2 regions of the Streptomyces sp. NPDC001443 genome follow, and region 1 is predicted to be linked to the other one. Evidence: riboswitches for the same ligand, from Rfam matches in the RefSeq annotation. Region 1 holds a riboswitch; the other holds the start of a gene.

What was found. A riboswitch is a leader RNA that binds a small molecule or an ion and turns the genes downstream of it on or off. The one in region 1 is predicted to bind S-adenosylmethionine.
Region 2: it holds a riboswitch for S-adenosylmethionine, as region 1 does, so the genes downstream of both, thrC (threonine synthase) here and ACWC24_RS04470 (aminotransferase class V-fold PLP-dependent enzyme) in region 1, are expected to answer to the same signal.

The regions. Positions count from the first base shown of each region.
Region 1 covers NZ_JBSFIA010000002.1:368,450-372,686, forward strand. The annotation lists gene ACWC24_RS04460 (rhomboid family intramembrane serine protease) at 1-704, shown strand, start outside; gene ACWC24_RS04465 (Lrp/AsnC ligand binding domain-containing protein) at 788-1,069, shown strand; gene ACWC24_RS04470 (aminotransferase class V-fold PLP-dependent enzyme) at 1,203-2,603, opposite strand; SAM riboswitch class IV at 2,783-2,899, opposite strand; gene trpD (anthranilate phosphoribosyltransferase) at 3,036-4,100, opposite strand; gene qcrB (cytochrome bc1 complex cytochrome b subunit) at 4,222-4,237, opposite strand, start outside.
Region 2 covers NZ_JBSFIA010000007.1:121,252-125,488, reverse strand. The annotation lists gene ACWC24_RS10840 (alpha,alpha-trehalose-phosphate synthase (UDP-forming)) at 1-1,154, opposite strand, end outside; gene ACWC24_RS10835 (glucosyl-3-phosphoglycerate synthase) at 1,262-2,206, opposite strand; SAM riboswitch class I at 2,395-2,535, shown strand; gene thrC (threonine synthase) at 2,553-3,836, shown strand; gene ACWC24_RS10825 (MoaD/ThiS family protein) at 3,833-4,108, shown strand.

The DNA.
Region 1 (4,237 bases):
CGGGCAGCGCGATCCGGAAGCCGTCGGCACCCGTGACGTACGGGCTGATCGCCCTGTGCTGCCTGGTCTTCCTGATCGGCCCCGCCTCCGGCTTCAATCCCGGGTACGGCACCGGCGCCGCGCTGTCGGCCGTCCAGCGGGCCTACTTCCGCCACTGGGGCGTGGTCCCGGCCGAACTGTTCCGGGACGCCCCGGGCCAGGCCCTGACGCCCGCCAGCGCCCTGTTCGTCCACGGCAGCTGGGTCCACCTCCTCGGCAACATGCTCTTCCTCTACGTCTTCGGGGCGATGACCGAGGAACGGATGGGCCGGGTGGAGTTCACCCTCTTCTACGTCGGCTGCGGCTACCTGGCACTGCTCGGCTACGCGGCCGCCAACGCCGGCTCCGAACAATCGCTGGTCGGCGCGTCCGGGGCGATCTCCGCGGTCCTCGGCGCGTTCCTGTACCTGTTCCCCCGGGCGCGGGTGACCAGCCTGCTGCCGTTCCTGTTCTTCCTGCCGGTGCGCTTCCCCGCGTGGGTCGTGCTGCCCTTCTGGGCGGCCCTGCAGTGGGTGGCGGCGGGCCGGGCCACCCAGGGCCCCGGCGTGGCCTACCTGGCACACCTGGTGGGCTTTGGCACGGGCTTCGGGTACGCGTGGCTGCGGTTCGGCCGCAGCCGCGGTCCGGCCCGGCAGGTCAGGGCCGCCACGGGCGACGGCGGCTGACCGGCCCGGCCGGCCGCCGCGGCCTTGGTGGGTCCGGGATCACGTCATAGAGTGAGGGCCCCGGCCGAGAGAGAGAACCAACCGTGATCACCGCGATCGTCCTTATCAAGACCAGCGTGGACCGGATCCCCGAGATCGCGGAATCGATCGCCGCACTGGACTCCGTCAGCGAGGTCTTCTCCGTCACCGGCACCTACGACCTGATCGCGATGGTGCGGGTGACCCGGCACGAGGACCTGGCGGAGGTCATCCCGGGCCGGATCAGCAAGATCCCCGGCGTCGAGGGCACGGACACGCACGTCGCGTTCCGCACCTACTCCCAGCACGACCTGGAGGCGGCGTTCGCGATCGGTCTCGACAGCTGAGGCCCTCCCCCGCGGACCGGTAAGGGCTGAGCGCGCGGTTCCCCGCGCCCCTCGGGCGGGCCTGCCCGCAGGCGGCCCCAGGGGCGCGGGGAACCGCGCGACCGGCCATGACGGCGCCGCGCGACGGGCCCGGTCAGACCGCGGGCACGCAGCGGCCGTCCTCGGTCCGGTAGCGCCACTTCGCGCCGTCCCTGACCAGTTCCCGCACCGCGGTCACGAAGCGCTCCACGTGCTCGTCCGGCGTTCCCGCGCCGAAGCTCACCCTGATGGCGTTGAGGGACTTCTCGCCCGGCGCGGCCTCGGGAGCGCCGCACTCGCCCTGGCTGCCCGGGTCGCTGCCCAGCAGCGTGCGCACCAGCGGATGGGCGCAGAAGAGGCCGTCGCGGACGCCGATGCCGTACTCGGCGGAGAGGGCGGCCGCGAAGTGGGAGCTGTTCCAGCCCTCCACCACGAAGGAGATCACCCCGACCCGCGGGGCGTCGTCGCCGAAGAGGGAGAGGACCCGCACCTCGGGCACCTCGGCGAGGCCCGCCCGGACGGTGTCGATCAGGTGCAGCTCACGGGCGACGAGCGCCTCGAAGCCCGCCTCGGTGAGGGCCTTGCAGGCGGAGGCGATGGAGTAGGCGCCGATCACGTTCGGCGAGCCGGCCTCGTGGCGGGCGGCGCTGTCGTGCCACTCCACGTCCACTCCCCCGTCCGCGCGCCGGGTGACGCGCCGGCTCGCGCCGCCGCCGGCGAGGTACGGCTCGGCCTCGCGCAGCCAGTCGGCGCGGCCGGCCAGGACCCCGGAGCCGAACGGCGCGTACAGCTTGTGGCCGGAGAAGGCGACCCAGTCGACGTCGAGGTCGCGGACCGAGACCGGGTGGTGCGGGGCCAGCTGCGCGGCGTCCAGGACGATCCGGGCGCCGTGCGCGTGGGCCGCCGCCGCCAGCTCGCGGACCGGCCACAGCTCACCGGTGACGTTCGAGGCGCCGGTGACGCAGACCAGGGCCGGGCCATAGGGGCCTCCCCTGCTCGAGCGCAGCCGAGAGCTTGGGGAAGGGTCGCGGTCGGCCAGGGCGCGCTCCAGGGTCTCGACGGCCTGCCGCGGGCTGCGCGGGGCGTCGAGATAGGTGACCTGGGCGTCCTTCCAGGGCAGCAGCGAGGCGTGGTGCTCGGTCTCGAACACGAAGACCTCGCAGCCGGCCGGGAGCGCGGCCGCCAGCAGGTTGAGGGAGTCGGTGGTGGACCGGGTGAAGACCACCTGGTCGCCGGCACGGCAGTCGAGGAACTCCGCAACCGTGCGGCGGGCGTTCTCGAAGAGGTCCGTGGACAGCTGCGAGAGGTAGCCGGCGCCGCGGTGGACGCTGCCGTAGTACGGGGCGTACGCCGCCACGTCGTCCCAGACGCGCTGGAGGGCGGGGGCGCTGGCCGCGTAGTCGAGCGCGGCATAGGTGACTTCGCCGCCCGTGACGAGCGGAACGGTGACATCACGGCCCAGAACGGCCAGCGGGGCACAAACGGTCCGGGCGGAGGCAGCGGTGGAGACGGACATGGGGAACTCCCGTGAGCGGCAAGGCGGAATCACCACGCGAGCACACGGGCTCGAGCGCGGAGAAAGGAAAAGGGGTGTGCGGAGGCGGGGCTCGACGCCCTAGCGCATTCGCTTGCTCACGGAAGGCTCCCTCGATGACCAGGACCCCTGGTGCTGGGCTCGTTCAGGAGCCGTCGAGGGGTCCGCGCTTGCCGTGGACCTCGTTGCCCACGACCTGGTCCTCACCCGGGGCACCCCGCCACGGACGGAGGGTTGCCGGACAGTCGGCCGGGGCCTCATGACTGTCACTCATGACCTGTCCGTCATCCTGCCACACGGCCCGTGAAGCGCAAGGCGCGGTCCGCATCCTGGACCGCGCCTAGCCTCGTCCCCTCGGCCGGGGCCCTGCGTCGCCCCGGCCCGGCCGCAGCGCACGCGGCCGGGGAGGGCGGATCAGGCGTTGCTGACGGCCACCCAGCGCTCCAGCGTCCGCCGGGCCGCGGCGGAGTCGATCGACTCCGCCGCCCGGTCCATGCCGGCGCGCAGCTGCTCGGCCAGCGTCCCGGAACCCGGCCGCAGCGCCACCAGCGCCGCCGCGGAGTTCAGCAGCACGGCGTCCCGCACCGGCCCGCCCTCGCCGTTCAGCAGCCGGCGCGCCACATCCGCGTTGTACGAGGCGTCGGCGCCGCGCAGCGCCTCCACGGGCACCGGTTCGATGCCGACGTCCCGCGGGTCGAAGGCCTCCTCTGTGACCTTGCCGTCGCGCACGACCCACACCCTGGAGGTGGCGGTCGTGGTCAGCTCGTCCAGGCCGTCGTCGCCGCGGAACACCAGCGAGGAGTTGCCGCGCTCGGCGAAGACACCCGCGATGATCGGCGCCACCCGGGGATCGGCGACACCGACCGCCTGGGCGCGCACCTTCGCCGGGTTGGTCAGCGGGCCCAGGAAGTTGAACACCGTCCGGATGCCCAACTGGCCTCGGGCGGCCGCCACATGGCGCAGCGCCGGGTGGAACTTCACCGCGAAGCAGAAGGTGATCCCGGCCTCCTCGGCGACCTCCGCCACCCGCTTCGGCGTCAGTTCGAGGTTGACCCCGAGCTTCTCCAGGACGTCCGAGGCGCCCGACGCCGACGAGGCGGCCCGGTTGCCGTGCTTGACGACCTTGGCACCGGTGCCCGCGATGACGATCGAGGACATCGTGGAGATGTTCACCGTCTTCGCGCCGTCGCCGCCGGTGCCGACGATGTCGACGGTGTCGCCCGGCACCTGGATCACGTTGGCGTGCGCGTACATCGCCTCGACCAGTCCCGTGATCTCCTGGACGGTCTCGCCCTTGGCCCGCAGTGCCACCGCGAACCCGGCGATCTGCGCGTCGGTGGCCTCGCCGCGCATGATCCGGTCCATCGCCCAGGCGGTGCTCGCGGCGCTCTGGTCGCGGCCCTCCAGCAGACCGTTCAGTACCGCGGGCCAGGAACGGCCCGCCGCGGTGTCGCCTCCAGCGGGGGTCACAGCGCTCATCAGCCGCTCCTGGTTCGTAGACACGTACAGACTGACTACAGCCTATCCAGCGCCGGACACGGCGAAGGACCCCGTCCGAAGACCGGACGGGGTCCTTGTGTGCGCGTGGCGAGCGCAGCGATCAGTGGTGGCCGTGG
Region 2 (4,237 bases), on a different contig from region 1:
GCCAGCCGGTACGCGGCCAGCGAGCGCGCGAAGTCGTCCTTCACGTGCAGCACGACCGGCGTCCAGCCCGGCGTCCCGTACCCGGCGTTGATCTCGTCCGCGAGCCGTTGCACCTCGGCGGTGTACTCGCGGTAGACCGCGAGGTCCTGCCGGGAGGGGTAGGCGAAGGCGACGTGCACGACCCGCTCCCGCCACTCGGGGTGGTCGTCGAGGAGCTGCCGGTACGCCAGCAGACCGCGCACGATGTTCTTCGACAGCTCGGTCCGGTCCACCCGCACGACCGACCGGCGGCCCTCGCCGATCTCCGCCCGCAGCGCCGCCATCCGCTCGCCGACGTCGGCCCGGTGGGCGCGCTCGCGCAGGAAGTCGGCGTCGGCTCCGAGGCCGTGCACGCCGATCGCCGTGGTCCGCGGCGCGCCGCCGCCGGGCGGGGTGTGCTCGATCGTCCCGTGCGGTCCGTCGTCCGGCCGGGCCGGGCGGATCCGCTCGCGGTCCACCTCACCGGCGCAGTCCATGAAGGCGCCCGCCCACCGGTGGGTGAGGAAGCCCAGCCGGTCCGCGCCGAGCATGCCCCGCACGATCTGCTCGCGGATGTCGTCCGGCAGCATCCGGAAGTAGTCCGGCGGCGCCCACGGGGTGTGCGAGAAATGGCCGATGCGCAGGTCGGGGCGGAGTTCTCGGAGCATGCCCGGCACCAGCGTCAGGTGGTAGTCCTGGACGACCGCCGTCGCCCCCTCGGCCGCCTCCTCGGCGAGCGCCTCGGCGAACGCGCGGTTGTAGCGCTCGTACGACGCCCACCGGCGCCGGAACTCCGCGTCGAAGACCGGCTCCAGCGGGGTCTGGTACAGCATGTGGTGGACGAACCAGAGCACCGAGTTGGCGATGCCGTTGTAGGCGTCGGCGTGCACGTCGGCCGGGATGTCCAGCATCCGCACGCCCGGCTCGCCCGTGCCGCGCCGCACCGCCTCGCGGTCGCCGTCGGACAGGGCGGAGCACACCCACAGCGCCCCGGCGTCGGGCCCGATGGCCGACAGGCCCGAGACCAGCCCGCCGCCGCCCCTGCGGGCGTGCAGCGAGCCGTTCTCGCGCACCTCGTACGAAACCGGGCCGCGGTTGGACGCGACCAGCACCTCAGCAGCGTGCGTGGAAGCCATACGCCTCAACCTAGCCCGGCCCGGAAACGCTCAAACGTGCGGAAGGCCCCTGACAGTCCGGAAACATTTGTATACGAACCCTTGGGGAACATCACCGCGCGCATCCGTCAGGCCACCTTGCGTGACGCGTACTCGGCGATCTCGGCCATCGGCGGCCGCTCCTCCGTGTCCACGGAGTACGTGCGCGGCTCGAAGCCGTCCCGGCCCCGCTCGAACTGGGTGAGGGAGGGCCGGACCAGATGCCCGCGGGCCATCCGCAGCTGCGCGGTGCGGTAGATGGCGGCGGCCATCCGGCCCAGTGCCTGTCCGTCCTGGTGGCGGTGCTTGCGCACCCCGACGTCCACCTGGGCGAGCGCGTCGAGGCCCACCAGGTGCAGCGAGTCGACCAGCATGCCCAGCTCCACCCCGTACCCGACCGGGAAGGGCAGCTGTTCCAGCAGGGAGCGGCGGGCCGCGTACTCGCCGCCGAGCGGCTGCACGAAGCCGGCCAGCTGCGGCCAGTGCATGTTCAGCAGCGGGCGGGCCATCAGCTCGGTGACCCGGCCGCCCTGGCCCGCCGCCCCGCCGAGCGGGCGGTCGTACATGGCCTTGACGAGGTCGACGTCCGGATCGGTGAGCAGTGGGCCCACGATGCCGGAGACGAAGTCGGAGGAGAACTCCCTCAGGTCCGCGTCGACGAAGCAGACGATGTCCCCGCCGGTGACCAGGAGGGACCGCCACAGCACCTCGCCCTTGCCGGGCACGGCCGGGATGCGGGGCAGGATGGCGTCGCGGTGGACGACCCGGGCGCCCGCGGCCGCGGCCACCGCCGAGGTGCGGTCGGTGGATCCCGAGTCGACGACGACGATCTCGTCGACGAGCGGGACCTGCTGCATCAGGTCGTGCCGGATCACGGCGACGATGTCGCCGACCGTCTCCTCCTCGTTGAGCGCGGGCAGGACGACGGAGACCGACTGGCCCCGGGCGCGTTTCGCGGCGAGGATCTTGTGGAGCGGGCGGTCGTTGACGGACCAGGAGCGGGTGCTCAGCCAGCGCTCGACTTCTTCCAGCACAGCGGCGGCTCCTTCTGCGTTCTGCGTGCTCGCGGCGGGTGGGAGTGCCCGCTGCGACAGCGGTCGACGGTCACGGGCATCTCGCGGTTCGGACGACTCTCTCAACTGTCGGGGCCTTCGGTTACAGTCTTGAACAACGCGGATGACCATCGCATGTCCAGGGTGGCCGACCGCTGAAAACTTCATACCGCTCATCCAGAGGGGCAGAGGGATACGGCCCGATGAAGCCCCGGCAACCCTCCAGTCGGTTTCTCGTTCACGCGAGGCTCCCGGCTCGGGAAGGTGCCAAATCCGTCTCACGGCGAAGTGCGTCGTGAGGAAGATGAGGAGAAAGGGCCTCGCCTCCATGGCTGCGCAGACTGCTGTAAGCACCACGAACCCCGTCGATCTGGGCTCCGCCGCGGCGCTCTCCTGCCGCGAGTGCGGACACCGGGTACCGCTCGGCCCGGTCTTCGCCTGCGAGGAGTGTTTCGGCCCGCTCGAGATCGCCTACGACTTCTCGCGGTACGAGACCGAGGAGCTGCGCAAGCGGATCGAAGCGGGACCCGCGAACATCTGGCGCTACGCGCCGCTGCTGCCCGTCCCCGCGGACGTGGCGGACAAGCCCAACATCAACCCCGGCTGGACCCAGCTCGTCAAGGCCGACAACCTGGCCCGTGAACTCGGTGTCACCGGTGGGCTGTACGTGAAGGACGACTCCGGCAACCCGACGCACTCCTTCAAGGACCGGGTCGTCGCCCAGGCCCTGGAGGCCGCGCGCGCCTTCGGCTTCACCACCCTGTCCTGCTCCTCCACCGGCAACCTGGCCGGCGCCGTCGGCGCCGCCGCGGCCCGCGCCGGTCTGCGCTCCTGTGTGTTCATCCCGCACGACCTGGAACAGGGCAAGGTCGTCATGGCCGCGATCTACGGCGGTGAACTCGTCGGCATCGAGGGCAACTACGACGACGTGAACCGTTTCTGCTCCGAGCTGATCGGCGACCCGGCGGGCGAGGGCTGGGGCTTCGTCAACGTCAACCTGCGGCCGTACTACGCGGAGGGTTCCAAGACCCTGGCGTACGAGATCTGCGAGCAGCTCGGCTGGCGGCTGCCCGACCAGCTGGTCGTCCCGATCGCCTCGGGCTCCCAGCTCACGAAGATCGACAAGGGACTCCAGGAGCTGATCAAGCTCGGCCTGGTCGAGGACCGGCCGTACAAGATCTTCGGCGCCCAGGCGGAGGGCTGCTCGCCGGTGTCCGTGGCCTACAAGGCCGGCCACGACGTCGTACGCCCCCAGAAGCCGGACACCATCGCCAAGTCCCTCGCCATCGGCAACCCGGCCGACGGGCCGTACGTCCTCGACATCGCGCGCCGCACCGGCGGTGCCGTGGAGGACGTGACGGACGAGCAGATCGTGGACGCGATCAAGCTGCTGGCGCGGACCGAGGGGATCTTCGCCGAGACGGCGGGCGGGGTGACGGTGGGCGTGACCCGCAAGCTCATCGAGAACGGCCTGCTCGACCCGAGCCTGACGACCGTCGTGCTGAACACCGGTGACGGCCTGAAGACCCTCGACGCGGTGGCCGGCACCGGTCTGACCGCGACCATCCGCCCGAACCTGGACTCCTTCCGAGAGGCTGGCCTCGCATCATGAGCGTCAACGTCCGCATCCCCACCATCCTGCGCACCTACACCGGCGGCGCCGCGGAGGTGAGCGCCGAGGGCGCGACCCTCGCCGAGGTCATCTCCGACCTGGAGAAGAACCACACCGGCATCGCGGCCCGCGTCCTGGACGACCAGGGCAAGCTGCGCCGGTTCGTCAACGTGTACGTGAACGACGACGACGTCCGCTTCGAGCAGGGCCTCGAGACGGCGACCCCGGACGGCGCGGGCGTCTCCATCATTCCGGCGGTCGCCGGAGGCTGATCATTACCTTCGGTAACCTCGGTTACCGAGTGTTCATCGAATTGCCCCCTCCGCGAGAGAAGCGGAGGGGGCAATTCTGTGTGATTGAGCGCGGTAGAGTTGGGGAACCCGCTCCCGATTCCGGGGTTT